3 regions of the Streptococcus sp. 544 genome follow, and region 2 is predicted to be linked to each of the others. Evidence: predicted binding sites of a transcription regulator. Region 2 holds the regulator's gene; each other region holds the start of a gene.

Region 1 (4,952 bases), on a different contig from region 2:
AGGCCCATAAATTCAATAAAGTTATTCCTCGTTTGACAGTAGCCTATAATAACAGAGATCATAGAAAAATATTGATTGTTGATGGTCAGATAGCCTATACTGGTGGGGTCAATCTGGCAGATGAGTATATTAACCACGTCGAGAGATTTGGTTATTGGAAGGATAGTGGAATTCGCTTAGACGGACTAGCGGTAAAAGCCCTGACACGCTTATTTTTAACCACTTGGTACATCAATCGAGGAGAGATTAGTGATTTTGATCAATATCATTTAGAAAATCATTCTATCCCAAGTGACGGTTTAACCATTCCATACGGAAGTGGACCCAAGCCAATTTTTCGAACGCAGGTAGGGAAAAAGGTTTATCAGAGTTTGATCAATCAAGCAACGGAATCGGTCTATATTACGACACCTTATTTGATCATAGACTATGATTTAACGGAGACAATCAAAAATGCTGCTATGAGAGGGGTCGATGTTCGGATTGTTACCCCTTACATACCAGATAAGAAGTTCATTCAGTTAGTCACAAGAGGCGCTTATCCAGACCTTCTTTCTGCTGGTGTTCGAATTTATGAGTATAGTCCAGGTTTTATTCATAGTAAGCAGATGTTGGTAGACGAAGATTTTGCGGTGGTGGGGACAATCAATCTCGACTACCGAAGCTTGGTACACCATTATGAAAATGCAGTCTTACTCTATAAAACTCCCTCTATAATGGAAATCGCCCGAGATTTTCAAAATATATTTGCAGATTCTCAGGAAGTTTATCCCCATTCTATCAAAACGAGCTGGTATCAAAAACTTGTAAAAGAAATCGCCCAGTTATTCGCCCCAATCTTATAAGAAATCTAGGACTTAGGAAATGACCGAGTCCTCTTTTTCTTGCTTTTTACGAATAGAAAGATATAGGGGAGGGACGATGCTGACTCAGAAAGAATTGGATTATATCATAACATTTAAACAGACACATTTACACCGTTTTCGGGAAATTGAAACCTTTGTGAAACTATGCAAAAAATCACTCAAACAGCCATCGCAAGCTGACAATCCTAGGACTTTTTGATATACTAAGACAGATAAATTGAATAGGAGAAACGATATGAGTGTGTATGGTAGAGTAGAAGAAGTTCATCAGGAGAATCGTGAACCTCTAGAATACCAAATCAAACAAGAATCGCATCATCGTGAATCAAGTCGTCTTCCTTTGGTGAAAATTTTACTATGGAGTACGCTTGTAACGGGGATAACTCTAGGAGTACCGCTATTACTCGATTTAATGAGTGCACAGGAAGTGCAGGATTTTTATACAGGTTGGGCCCTTCATCAGGCAGGGAAGATTTACAGCGATTATTATGGAAGTCAAGGTTTGCTTTATTATTTGCTGACTTACGTGACTCAGGGCGGATTTTTCTTTGCCATCTTTGAGTGGTTAGCCTTGGTAGCAGGAGGATTTTTCCTCTTTAGATCAGCGGATACCTTGACAGAGCAAGGAGAGCAAGCTGGACAAGTGGTGACTATTTTTTACATGCTAGTTACAGGTCTTGCTTTTGGTGGAGGCTATGCGACTCTTTTAGCGCTTCCTTTCTTATTCGCGGCCTTTAGTTTAGTTGCGGCTTATCTAAGCAATCCAAGCCATGATAAGGGATTTATACGGATTGGGCTGGCTTTGGCGGGAGGATTTTTCTTTGCCCCCTTGTCATCGCTCCTGTTTATTGCTGTAGTGAGTTTAGGCTTGTTGGTCTTTAACCTTGGGCATAGACGCTTTGCGCATGGGTTTTATCAGTTTCTTGCAGTGGCTTTAGGTTTTTCACTTATCTTTTATCCAACTGCCTACTATAGTGTTGCAACAGGAAGTTTTGGGGATGCCATTAGTGGTATTCGTTATCCTATTGACAGTATTAGCTTTGATTTCACTTCTAAAATTTTAGAGAATATGGCTTTTTATGGCTTGTTGTCCCTTGGTTTGGGATTTGTGGTTTGTATCTTTTTAGGTCTCTTTCAATCCAAGCCCTCTAAACTATACGTCATTTCGGTTCCTGCAAGTCTTGTGACAATTTTAGGTTTGATTTTGCTTTTCTTTTCACAAGAGCCTCTGCACGCTTCTTATTTGATGGTCGTCTTCCCTGTTTTCCTACTTTTATTGGTAACCAATATTAAGAGTCAACAGAGGGGGCGTAGTGTTAGAAGAAGACGAAGAGAAACGCCAGTTAGCCTATGGAGTCGTTTTTTTAAAGGAAATCTATATCTGCCAGTTTTAGGGCTTGTCTATCTTTTGACTGTTCCTTTTTTGATGAAGTTTGTCCTTTATCCGGTACCTTATCAAGAACGTAATCGTCTTGCTGATTTGGTAAAAGAGGAGACAAATACGGAAGATGCTATCTATGCATGGGATGATACTGCGACTCTTTATCGTAAGAGTGAGCGCTTGTCGCCATCGGCGATTTTGTCTCCCGTGCACTATACAGCAACTGAGGAAAACCGGAATAAGCTACTCAATGACTTGAAAGAAAAACAACCTAAGGTGATTGTGGTGAATGACAAGGTGCCAGTCTGGTCTGAAGTGGAAACACTCTTAAAAGAAAATTACCAACCAGTAAAGACGGATTACTCAGAGTTTAAAGTCTATAAAATTAAATAACCAAATCAATATCTTGTGTATTTTTAAAAATTTTAGGATTTTTAACACAAGATATTGATTTTTCTTTTTAGAGTGGTATAATACTTTTTAGAAAGAACATTTTAGAAAAGAGAATGCATATGATTGCACTAGAAGAAAAAATTACAATTTTGCCAACTCTCTTCGTCGAGAAACGAGATGGGAGACGTGTTGTATTTGATGTGGACAAGATTGACAAGGCTCTCCACAAGGCGGCAGACAAGGTTATGGATGTGACACCCTTGGTCGAAAAACGCCTCAATGCTCTGACCGAGCGAATTGTCACAGAAATTCATAGTCGCTTTCCACAGGGGGTTAAGATTTACGAAATTCAAAATATTGTAGAACATGAACTCCTTGAAGCCAAAGAATATGCGCTGGCTGAGGAGTATATTACTTATCGGACGCAGAGGGATTTTGAGCGCTCAAAAGCGACAGATATTAACTTTAGTATCCATAAACTACTCAACAAAGACCAAGCAGTTGTCAATGAAAATGCTAATAAAGACAGCGATGTCTTTAATACCCAGCGTGATTTGACAGCAGGGATTGTTGGGAAATCAATCGGACTGCAAATGCTGCCTAAGCACGTAGCCAATGCCCACCAAAAGGGAGATATCCACTATCACGATTTGGACTACAGCCCCTATACCCCTATGACCAACTGCTGTTTGATTGACTTTAAAGGTATGTTGGAAAATGGTTTTAAGATTGGAAATGCAGAGGTAGAAAGTCCCAAGTCTATCCAGACTGCGACAGCTCAGATTTCCCAAATTATCGCCAACGTTGCTTCTAGCCAGTACGGTGGCTGTTCAGCTGACCGTATCGATGAAGTTTTGGCGCCTTATGCAGAGAAGAACTATCAAAAACATCTCAAAGATGCAGAAGAGTGGGTATTGCCTGAAAAACGAGAAGATTATGCCTGGAAGAAAACCCAAAAAGACATCTATGATGCCATGCAATCTCTTGAGTATGAAATCAATACTCTCTTCACTTCAAATGGACAAACACCTTTTACTTCGCTAGGTTTTGGTATGGGAACCAGTCGTTTTGAACGAGAAATTCAAAAAGCTATTTTAAACATTCGCATCAAGGGGCTTGGTTCGGAGCATCGTACAGCCATCTTCCCTAAGCTCATCTTTACGCTGAAAAGAGGCCTTAACTTGGAAGAAGGGACTCCCAACTACGACATTAAGCAGTTGGCTCTTGAGTGTGCAACCAAGCGGATGTACCCAGATGTTTTGTCCTATGATAAGATTATCGAGTTGACAGGTTCTTTCAAAGTTCCTATGGGATGTCGTTCGTTCCTTCAAGGATGGAAGGATGAAAATGGTGTAGAAGTCAATTCAGGTCGGATGAATCTAGGCGTTGTGACGGTTAACCTGCCTCGTATTGCCCTCGAGTCTGAGGGCGACATGAATAAGTTCTGGGAAATCTTCAACGAGCGTATGAATATCGCTGAGGATGCTCTGGTTTACCGTGTCGAACGAACCAAGGAAGCGACACCGGCAAATGCTCCTATTCTTTATCAGTACGGTGCTTTTGGCCATCGTCTAGGTAAAGAAGAGAGTGTTGACCAGCTCTTTAAGAATCGTCGTGCAACCGTTTCGCTGGGCTATATCGGCTTGTATGAAGTAGCGACAGTTTTCTTTGGAAATAGCTGGGAACACAATCCAGAAGCCAAGGAATTCACGCTAGACATCATTCGAGATATGAAACGCCGTGTAGAAGAGTGGTCAGACCAATATGGTTATCATTTCTCTATCTACTCAACACCGTCCGAAAGCTTGACAGACCGTTTCTGTCGATTAGATACAGACAAGTTTGGCTCTATTCCTGATATCACAGACAAGGAATACTACACCAACTCTTTCCACTACGATGTTCGTAAAAATCCAACACCGTTTGAAAAATTGGACTTTGAGAAAGTCTATCCAGAAGCAGGTGCGTCAGGTGGTTTCATCCATTATTGTGAGTATCCAGTTCTTCAACAAAATCCTAAGGCCCTGGAAGCTGTCTGGGACTATGCCTATGACCGTGTGGGATATTTGGGGACCAATACACCAATAGACCGTTGCTACAAGTGTGACTTTGAAGGGGATTTTGAACCAACTGAGAGGGGCTTTGCTTGTCCAAACTGTGGCAATAGCGATCCTAAAACAGTAGACGTTGTTAAACGGACTTGTGGCTATTTAGGTAATCCTCAAGCGAGACCTATGGTCAATGGGCGTCACAAGGAAATCGCAGCGCGTGTCAAACATATGAATGGTTCAACGATTAAAATAGCTGGGCAT
Region 2 (4,952 bases):
TTCCTGAGGAAGGGATTGCTCCTTAAATCTGCGCACTGAAGTGTGAGCCTTCATTAATTTGATTGTTTCTGTCATCGACGGTTCACTCCTTCTAAACGAGTCTCCTCAGCCAAATAACGGATGCGTTCCATGACTCGTCTGGCTTCCCAGGTTTCGTCATTTCCATGTTTCCCTTTAGCAAAATGCTGCTCCAATTCTTCAAAGTTGAAGTTGGAGGTGAAAAAGGTCGGTAAATTTTCCTGCATCCGATATTGAAGAATGACTTGCAGGATTTCATCACGCACCCAAGCTGTTGATTGCTCGGCACCAATGTCATCTAAAATCAGGACTTCAGAAAGCTTAAGCTCATCCACCAAGGTCTTCACATTGCCATCACTGATAGCATTTTTAGCATCAATGACAAAGCTAGGATAATGGAGAAGAGTTGATGAAACACCTCGTTTTTCTGACAAATCATGGGCTAAGGCAGCCACCATGAAACTTTTACCCACACCAAAGTCTCCATATAGGTAAAGACCTTTTCGAATAGCTGGATATTGCTCCACGAAGGCTAATAACTTTTCAAAAACTGGCAAGCGACCCAAATCATCCAAGTCTACTTGAGCCAAACTAGCTTGCTTGAGACTGGCTGGCAGATTGATTAACTTGAGACGGTTCTTAATAGCCGCTTCTTTTTCCGCCGCAATTAGTTCAGGAGTTTCTTCGTAAGAAACATCCGCATAACCATGATTCATAACCAAAATCGGCTTGTAGCCTTTAGCAATATAATCCGTATCACCACGGAGAAATTTGTCACGCTCGGTGATATATTGATTAAACTTGGAGATACTGCGATTTAATTCCTCTGGAGTCAAGGATTCTTGCTGGATAAAGGCCGCAACATCAGGGTCCTTCATAATTTTCTGGACCAAATCTTGATAATGAAAACGGCTAGGTTGACGTTTGAGTACGTCTCCGACACTTTCCATCTAATCTCCTCCTTTTTCTAATCGAGCTAATAGTTCTTGTTTCTTACGTTCTAGTTCCAGACGAGTTTCCTCGCTGGTTTCATTCTTATAATCTGGATTACTCCACTTGGGTACATTGGACTTGGCAGGACTGGGGTTACTGCTTTTTTGAGCCTGATTCTTCTGCCCTCTCTCACGAATTCGTAAGACTGCCTCTTCTGCCGAATGTATCTTTTGATAGGCGTAGTCATTGGCTACCTTCATGGCATATTTCTCATTGATATTTGCTGAATCCACCTTATTAAAAGTCAACAAGAGAATGATATTGATGACTTCGTCCAGCAAGCCCAAGCCAGCCATCTGTTGCAAGAGTTCTCTTTCTGTTTGAGTAATAGTTCCCTTGCGTGTTTGCTTGATTTCTGCCAAGAACTGCAAGGCCGTTTTACTTTTGGCTTCCTTGATAATGGTCGCTTCCTTAGGACTAAAGTCAGAGGAAATCGGTTTTTGAGCGATTTTTTCCCGCATGCGTTTGGTTGAAATAACCCGGGAAACAGCTGTTGACTTAGCCAATTGATAGGTTTCAAACCAAGTCCATTTCTTCTCCTCGGCAATGGCAAAGAGGTTTAAGACGTCGGACTGCTCATCCGCAAAGCGAAGTCCATCTCGAGCCATAAGCTGACGAAAATGGTCCAAGTCAAAATCGTTGGCCACTTTCTTCTTGAGACCAAGGTCTTCTTGACTTCCCAGCTCTGCCAAATCTGGAAAGACTTGATTGAGTGAGACAGGTATTTCTTCTCCCTCAGTGCTCTCAACTTTCAAATCCTCCACAGCTGCATCACCAATCTTCTTCTCCAAAAGTCTGCGATAAACAGGATGTTCCAAGAAATCCTGACTTGAAAGAGGAGCATGGAGGGCTAGCTGATAAACATCCCCCTTTTGATAGAGGGTCAAGAGATTAAAAGCAGATAGGATTTTCAGGGATTTTATCAGTCTATCCATCCCAAAGTTGAGATGGTTAAGAATGCTTGAAAAAAGATATTCCTTTCTGCCATTATCCCAAAAACTAATCGTATAAAGATAAAGGCTCAGTGCCTCCTGACCGATAATCGGGAGGTAGCACTGTACCAGAGATGAGGTATCTTGCGACACCCGATTATTCTTTAGATAAGAAAAACGGTCAATTGGCTTCATTTATCTTTCCTTTTTCTTTTTAGAGGACTGGGTGATTTGTTGGAGCAAGCTCTCTAACTCACTAACATCCTTAAAACTACGATAGACACTGGCAAAACGTACATAGGTAATCTCATCTAACTCAGCCAACTCCTCCATGACGAGTGAACCAATGTCCTCACTTTGAATTTCATTTTCATTTCGACCACGGAGTTTCTGTTCGATACGATTGACTACCATGTTGATTTCATCACTTGACACAGGACGTTTCTGGGCTGAGCGGATAATCCCATTAAAGATTTTATCTCTGGAGAATTGTTCCCGTGTGCCATCTTTTTTAACAACCACTAAGGTTCTTTCTTCTACCCGTTCGTAGGTTGTAAAACGGTGTTGGCATTCGTCGCACTCACGTCTTCTACGAATGGTGTTCCCTTCTTCTGCTTGGCGACTATCGATAACACTTGACTTGGTAGCCCCACATTTTGGACAACGCATCCTTTCCCTCCTTATCGTTTTCTTTTCATTATACCATTTTTTAAACGATTCCCAAAACAATTCTTCTTTTTGCTTGACAAGTTTTTTGTTTTGTTGTATTATTTAATTAAGACAAAAAGATAAAAGAAAGGAGACCAAGATGTCCTGGACATTTGACAACAAAAAACCCATCTATTTACAGATTATGGAGAAAATCAAGCTTCAGATTGTTTCCCATACACTGGAAGCCAATCAACAACTTCCAACCGTGAGAGAGCTAGCAAGCGAGGCCGGTGTCAATCCAAACACCATCCAAAGAGCCTTGTCAGACCTTGAACGAGAAGGATTTGTCTACAGCAAGCGCACAACTGGACGATTTGTGACTGAAGATAAAGAGCTGATCGCCCAATCGCGCAAACAATTATCAGAAGAAGAATTGGAACACTTCGTTTCCTCCATGACCCATTTTGGCTATGAAAAAGAAGAACTACCAAGCGTAGTCGGCGATTATATTAAAGGAGTTTAAGCCTATGTCATTACTAGCATTTGAAAATGTATCCAAATCATATGGAGCAACACCAGCCCTTGAAAATGTTTCTCTTGACATTCCAGCTGGAAAAATTGTTGGTCTCCTTGGCCCAAACGGCTCAGGAAAAACAACCCTGATTAAACTAATCAATGGCCTCTTACAACCAGATCAAGGACGTGTCCTTATCAACGACATGGACCCAAGCCCAGCAACCAAGGCCATCGTAGCTTATTTACCTGATACCACCTATCTTAATGAACAAATGAAGGTCAAAGAAGCCCTAACCTACTTCAAGACCTTCTATAAAGATTTCAATCTTGAACGTGCCCATCATCTACTTGCAGACCTTGGTATTGATGAAAATAGTCGTCTCAAGAAACTATCAAAAGGAAACAAGGAAAAAGTCCAATTGATTTTGGTTATGAGCCGTGATGCCCGTCTCTACGTTTTAGACGAACCCATTGGTGGGGTGGATCCAGCAGCCCGTGAGTATATCCTCAATACCATTATCAACAACTACTCACCAACTTCTACCGTTTTGATTTCTACCCACTTGATTTCAGATATCGAGCCAATCTTGGATGAAATTGTCTTCCTCAAAGACGGAAAAGTCGTTCGTCAAGGCAATGTAGACGATATTCGCTATGAGTCTGGTGAATCCATTGACCAGCTCTTCCGTCAGGAATTTAAGGCCTAAGCAAAGGAGATTATTATGTTTTGGAATTTAGTTCGCTACGAATTTAAAAATGTTAACAAGTGGTATTTAGCCCTCTACGCAGCCGTGCTAGTCCTTTCTGCCCTTATCGGGATACAAGCACAGACCTATAACAATCTGCCTGTCAAAGAAAGCCAACCTGTTTTACTTACTTTTCTAGCCCTCGTCTTTGGTGGCTTGATGATTACACTTGGAATTTCAACTCTTTTCTTAATCATTAAACGCTTTAAAGGCAGTGTCTATGACCGACAAGGCTATCTGACTTTGACCCTTCCAGTATCTGAACACCATATCATCACAGCCAAACTAGTCGGTGCCTTCATCTGGTCGATGATTAGCACTGCTATCCTAGTTCTAAGTGCTGTTATTATTGTGACCATAACGGTTCCAGAATGGATCCCTCTTTCTTATGTGATTACATTTGTAGAAACACATCTCCCTCAGATCTTTCTTACAGGTATATCCTTCCTACTAAATACCATTTCCAGCATCCTCTGCATCTACTTGGCTATTTCCATTGGACAGCTTTTCAATGAATACCGTACAGCACTCGCTGTTGCAGCCTACATTGGTATCCAAATCGTCATTGGATTTATTGAACTTTTCTTCAATCTTAGTTCTAATTTCTATGTCAATTCACTTGTAGGGCTTAATGACCATTTCTATATGGGAGCAGGTATAGCCATTGTTGAAGAACTCATTTTCATAGCTATCTTTTACCTCGGAACCTACTATATTTTGAGAAACAAGGTTAATTTGCAATAATTTTAAAATCAAATAAGAAAAACACAGAAAGTCAAATTAATAAAAAATTGATTTTCTGTGTTTTTTAGATTATTGCTAACTAATTTTGGTTTTAGCCAACACCAATAACAATTATTGACTCTAGAATACATAGAATCATGGTTATAATCATCTTTTTATTCATATAAACAACCTCACTTTCTTTTTTATATATGATATAATATTTTGAAAACATACTAAAAAATTCCCATATAAGCAATTGAGGTGACAGAAATGAAAAATTACGGAAAAATTTTTAAACAATTTAGAGAATCACGTGGATTAACATTAAAAGATGTTGCAAAACATGGTCTATCTACATCACATATTTCTA
Region 3 (4,952 bases), on a different contig from region 2:
AAAACCTTGCAACTAGGTTACAAGGTTAATCACATTAATCAAAGTTAACGTACTCTTTTTGAAGTTCAAGGACTTCTTCCATTGTTGAACACTCTGTAAGGGCACGGTTAGCGTACTCTTCCATCTTAGCAGTATCCAATTTCTTCATCAAGCTACGTGTACGAAGTACAGATGTTGCTGACATAGAGAACTCATCCAAGCCCATTCCGACAAGAAGTGGAACAGCTTTTTGGTCACCAGCCATCTCACCACACATACCAGCCCATTTACCTTCAGCGTGAGCTGCCTTGATAATGTTGTTGATCAAGCGAAGGATTGATGGGTTATATGGTTGGTAAAGGTATGAAACTTGCTCGTTCATACGGTCTGCTGCCATTGAGTATTGGATCAAGTCGTTTGTTCCAATTGACATGAAGTCTACTTCTTTTGCAAATTGGTCTGCAAGCATGGCTGCTGCAGGGATTTCAATCATGATACCAACTTGGATGTCATCCGCAACTGCAACACCTTCAGCAAGAAGGTTTGCTTTTTCTTCATCAAAGACTGCTTTAGCTGCACGGAATTCTTTCAAAAGGGCAACCATTGGGAACATGATACGCAATTGACCATGAACAGAAGCACGAAGAAGGGCACGGATTTGTGTACGGAACATTGCATCTCCAGTTTCAGAAATAGAGATACGAAGGGCACGAAATCCAAGGAATGGGTTCATTTCATGTGGCATATCGAAGTAAGGAAGTTCCTTATCTCCACCAATATCCATTGTACGAACAACCACTGGTTTACCATTCATTCCCTCAAGAACAGCCTTGTATGCTTCATACTGTTCGTCTTCAGTTGGGAAGTCTTGAGAATCCATGTACAAGAATTCTGTACGGTAAAGTCCAACAGCTTCTGCACCGTTGTTGTTAACACCTTCCACGTCTTTTGGAGTACCGATGTTAGCTGCTAACTCGAAGTGTTTACCGTCAGCAGTTACTGTTTGAGCATCTTTCAAAAGTGCCCATTCAGCTTTTTGTTTAGCATAAGCTTCACCAGCTGCTTTAAATTCTGCCGCTTGTTCATCTGTTGGGTTGATAATGACTTCACCAGTAATTCCGTTAACGGCAAGGATATCACCGTCTTTCACTACTTCAGTGATGTTATTTGTTCCCAATACAGCTGCAATTTCAAGTGTACGTGCCATGATAGCTGAGTGGCTTGTACGTCCACCGATATTTGTTACAAAAGCTTTTACAAAGTTTTTGTCCAATTGAGCTGTATCAGATGGTGTCAAATCATGCGCAATCACGATTACTTCTTCGTTGATTGAAGCTGGGTTTGGCAATTTCTTACCAAGAAGGTTTGCCAATACACGTTTTGTCACGTCGCGGATGTCCGCTGCACGTTCTTGCATGTATGGGTTGTCTTCCATACCTTCAAAGATAGTGATGAACATGTCAGTCACTTCTTTAAGACCTGCTTCTGCATTGACTTTCTTAGCACGAATTGTTTCTTTAATCTGACCAATCAATTCTGGGTCAGAAAGAACCATCAAATGAGCGTCAAAAACTTGAGCCGCTTCTTCACCAAGCGTACCTACAGCTTTCTCGCGGATAAGAGAAAGCTCGTTTTGAGAAGCTTCAAGAGCAACATCCAAACGAGCCTCTTCTGCGTTTGTATCTTCGACTGAAATAGTCTCGAATGACAAATCCGGTTGAACGAGTAGATATGCTTTTGCAACTGCAACACCGTCAGATGCTGCGATTCCTTTAAGCATTTCTGTCATTTCCCTTATGCCAATCCTTCTTTTTCCATTGTTTCTGAGATTGCAGCGATAGCGTCATCTGCATCTGCACCTTCAGCTGAGATAGTTACGTCAGCACCTTGGCCAACACCAAGACTCATAACACCCATAATTGATTTAAGGTTAACTGATTTACCTTTGTACTCAAGAGTGATATCTGAAGCAAATTTGCTAGCAGTTTGTACCAACAATGTTGCTGGACGTGCGTGAATACCTGTTTCTGCCACTACGTGGAAATCTTTAGAAGCCATAGTTTGACTCTCCTTTTGTTCTTTCTTTTTTTGAGTTATATGTGATAACCCTTACAATTTGGTATTATACCATCTTCTAGGATTTTTTTCAAGCATTTTCTGGATTTTCCTTCAATTTCCTTTCAGATAACTTGCTGAAAATCTTCTGTCCTAGATAATAAAACACAGGATATAGTTTCTTTAAAAACGATTTATAGGATAATCATTGCTATTTTATAAAGCAAACACTACATATTGTGTTTTGTGAGCTTGACTAGAAAAACAGACCACTATATTTAGTTTAAATCATTGACAAATTTTTATTTTCTGATATACTAAGATAGTATTAAATTTTGAAGAGGAGTTACACAATGGTAACCGTTTATTCTAAAAACAATTGTGTCCAATGTAAAATGACCAAACGTTTCTTGGACAGTAATAACGTTGAATATAAAGAAATCAATCTTGATGAGCAGCCTGAGTACATCGATCAAGTCAAAGAACTCGGTTTTAGCGCAGCTCCTATTATTCAAACACCAACTGAAGTCTTTTCAGGTTTCCAACCAGGAAAACTGAAACAATTAGCATAATCTTAGTACATCATCCAGAAGAAACTGCTTCTAGGCCTAACTTAGAAGCCTTTCTTTTGTAATTAGATAAGGGAAATTTTATGGGATTAAAACATCTTGAAGACGTGACTTACTTCCGTCTCAATAACGAAATCAACCGTCCTGTTAATGGACAAATCATGCTTCATAAAGATAAGGAAGCCTTGGATGCCTTCTTTAAAGAAAATGTCGTTCCAAACACTATGGTTTTTGATTCAATTAAAGATAAAATCAACTACCTCATTGACCACAACTACATCGAAACAGCCTTTATCAAGAAATACCGTCCAGAGTTCTTGGAAGAATTGTCACAATTTATCAAAGACCAAAACTTCCAATTCAAGTCTTTCATGGCTGCTTATAAATTTTACAATCAATATGCCTTAAAGACTAATGACGGTGAATATTATCTTGAAAGTATGGAAGACCGTGTCTTCTTTAACGCCCTTTATTTCGCTGATGGGAATGAAGCTGTTGCAATCGATATTGCCAATGAAATCATCCACCAACGCTACCAACCTGCTACTCCTTCCTTCTTGAATGCTGGACGTGCTCGTCGTGGGGAGTTGGTATCTTGTTTCTTAATCCAAGTGACGGATGACATGAACTCTATCGGACGTTCTATCAACTCTGCCCTTCAACTTTCACGTATTGGTGGTGGTGTGGGAATTACCCTCAGCAACCTTCGTGAAGCTGGTGCACCTATCAAGGGGTATGAAGGAGCAGCTTCTGGTGTCGTACCAGTTATGAAACTCTTCGAAGATAGCTTCTCTTACTCAAACCAATTGGGGCAACGTCAAGGTGCTGGGGTTGTCTACCTCAACGTCTTTCACCCAGATATCATCGCCTTCCTTTCAACTAAGAAAGAAAACGCCGATGAAAAAGTTCGTGTCAAGACCCTTTCACTTGGTGTCGTTGTACCAGATAAATTCTACGAATTGGCTCGTAAAAATGAAGAAATGTACCTCTTCAGCCCTTACTCTGTAGAAAAAGAATACGGTGTGCCATTCAACTACATCGATATTACTGAAAAATACGATGAACTAGTTGCAAATCCAAATATTCGCAAGACAAAAATCAAGGCGCGTGATTTGGAAACTGAAATCTCCAAATTGCAACAAGAGTCTGGCTATCCTTATGTCGTCAACATTGATACGGCCAACCGTGCAAATCCTATTGATGGTAAGATTATCATGAGTAACTTGTGTTCTGAGATTCTTCAGGTCCAAGAACCAAGCTTGATCAACGATGCTCAAGAATTCCTTCAGATGGGAACGGATGTTTCATGTAACCTTGGTTCAACCAACGTGGTCAACATGATGACTTCACCTGATTTTGGTCGTTCTATCCGTGCTATGGTTCGTGCTTTAACTTTCGTTACAGATAGTTCACACATCGTAGCTGTTCCTACCATCGACCACGGAAATAGCCAAGCTCATACCTTTGGTCTTGGTGCCATGGGACTTCACAGCTACCTTGCTCAACAACTCATTGAATATGGATCGCCTGAGTCTGTTGAATTTACAAGCATCTACTTTATGCTTATGAACTACTGGACCTTGGTTGAATCAAACAATATTGCGCGTGAACGTGGTATCACCTTCCACAACTTTGAAAAATCAGACTATGCTAAGGGAAGCTACTTCGACAAGTATGTAACTGGCGAATTTATTCCAAAATCAGACCGTGTTAAAGAACTTTTCAAAGATGTCTTTATCCCAAGTGCTGCTGACTGGGCTGAACTTCGCGACAAGGTTCAAGCAGATGGTCTTTACCACCAAAACCGCCTTGCTGTTGCTCCAAATGGTTCGATCAGTTACATCAATGACGTTTCGGCTTCTATCCACCCGATTACGCAACGTATCGAAGAACGCCAAGAAAAGAAAATCGGTAAAATCTACTATCCTGCTGCTGGCTTGTCAACAGAAACGATTCCTTACTACACTTCTGCCTACGACATGGATATGCGTAAGGTGATTGATGTTTACGCTGCTGCAACAGAGCACGTGGACCAAGGTCTTTCACTCACACTCTTTATGCGTAGTGACATTCCAAAAGGACTTTACGAATGGAAGAAAGAAAACAAACAAACGACACGTGACTTGTCTATCCTTCGTAACTATGCCTTTAACAAGGGTATCAAGTCTATCTACTACGTCCGTACTTTCACAGACGATGGTGGAGAAGTCGGTGCTAACCAATGTGAAAGTTGTGTGATTTAGTTTCTAGCATAGAAACACTATTTTTCCCCTAGGTAGCACTGATAAAATCAAATCTACTATGTCATAACATAATTTATGTAACATTTTAAAAGTCGGGCTTCCGACT

The links. The regulator NrdR, encoded in region 2, represses ribonucleotide reductase genes. The targets are predictions, from matches to a motif close to ACACNATATATNGTGT.
Region 1: nrdD (anaerobic ribonucleoside-triphosphate reductase) is a predicted target of NrdR. The motif match lies at 2,685-2,700, and genes of this name have one in related genera.
Region 3: nrdH (glutaredoxin-like protein NrdH) is a predicted target of NrdR. The motif match lies at 2,262-2,277, and genes of this name have one in related genera.

What each region holds. Positions count from the first base shown of each region.
Region 1 is NZ_VMMU01000019.1:2,069-7,020, reverse strand. Features, by position in the region: gene cls (cardiolipin synthase) at 1-845, shown strand, start outside; gene HT728_RS07935 (damage-inducible protein CinA) at 1,102-2,640, shown strand; gene nrdD (anaerobic ribonucleoside-triphosphate reductase) at 2,760-4,952, shown strand, end outside.
Region 2 is NZ_VMMU01000001.1:21,682-26,633, forward strand. Features, by position in the region: gene HT728_RS00090 (NADPH-dependent oxidoreductase) at 1-75, opposite strand, end outside; gene dnaI (primosomal protein DnaI) at 72-968, opposite strand; gene HT728_RS00100 (replication initiation and membrane attachment family protein) at 969-2,138, opposite strand; gene nrdR (transcriptional regulator NrdR) at 2,139-2,612, opposite strand; gene HT728_RS00110 (GntR family transcriptional regulator) at 2,752-3,117, shown strand; gene HT728_RS00115 (ABC transporter ATP-binding protein) at 3,122-3,817, shown strand; gene HT728_RS00120 (hypothetical protein) at 3,833-4,600, shown strand; gene HT728_RS00125 (Rgg/GadR/MutR family transcriptional regulator) at 4,853-4,952, shown strand, end outside.
Region 3 is NZ_VMMU01000004.1:1,272-6,223, forward strand. Features, by position in the region: gene ptsP (phosphoenolpyruvate--protein phosphotransferase) at 35-1,768, opposite strand; gene HT728_RS02165 (phosphocarrier protein HPr) at 1,774-2,037, opposite strand; gene nrdH (glutaredoxin-like protein NrdH) at 2,388-2,606, shown strand; gene nrdE (class 1b ribonucleoside-diphosphate reductase subunit alpha) at 2,687-4,846, shown strand.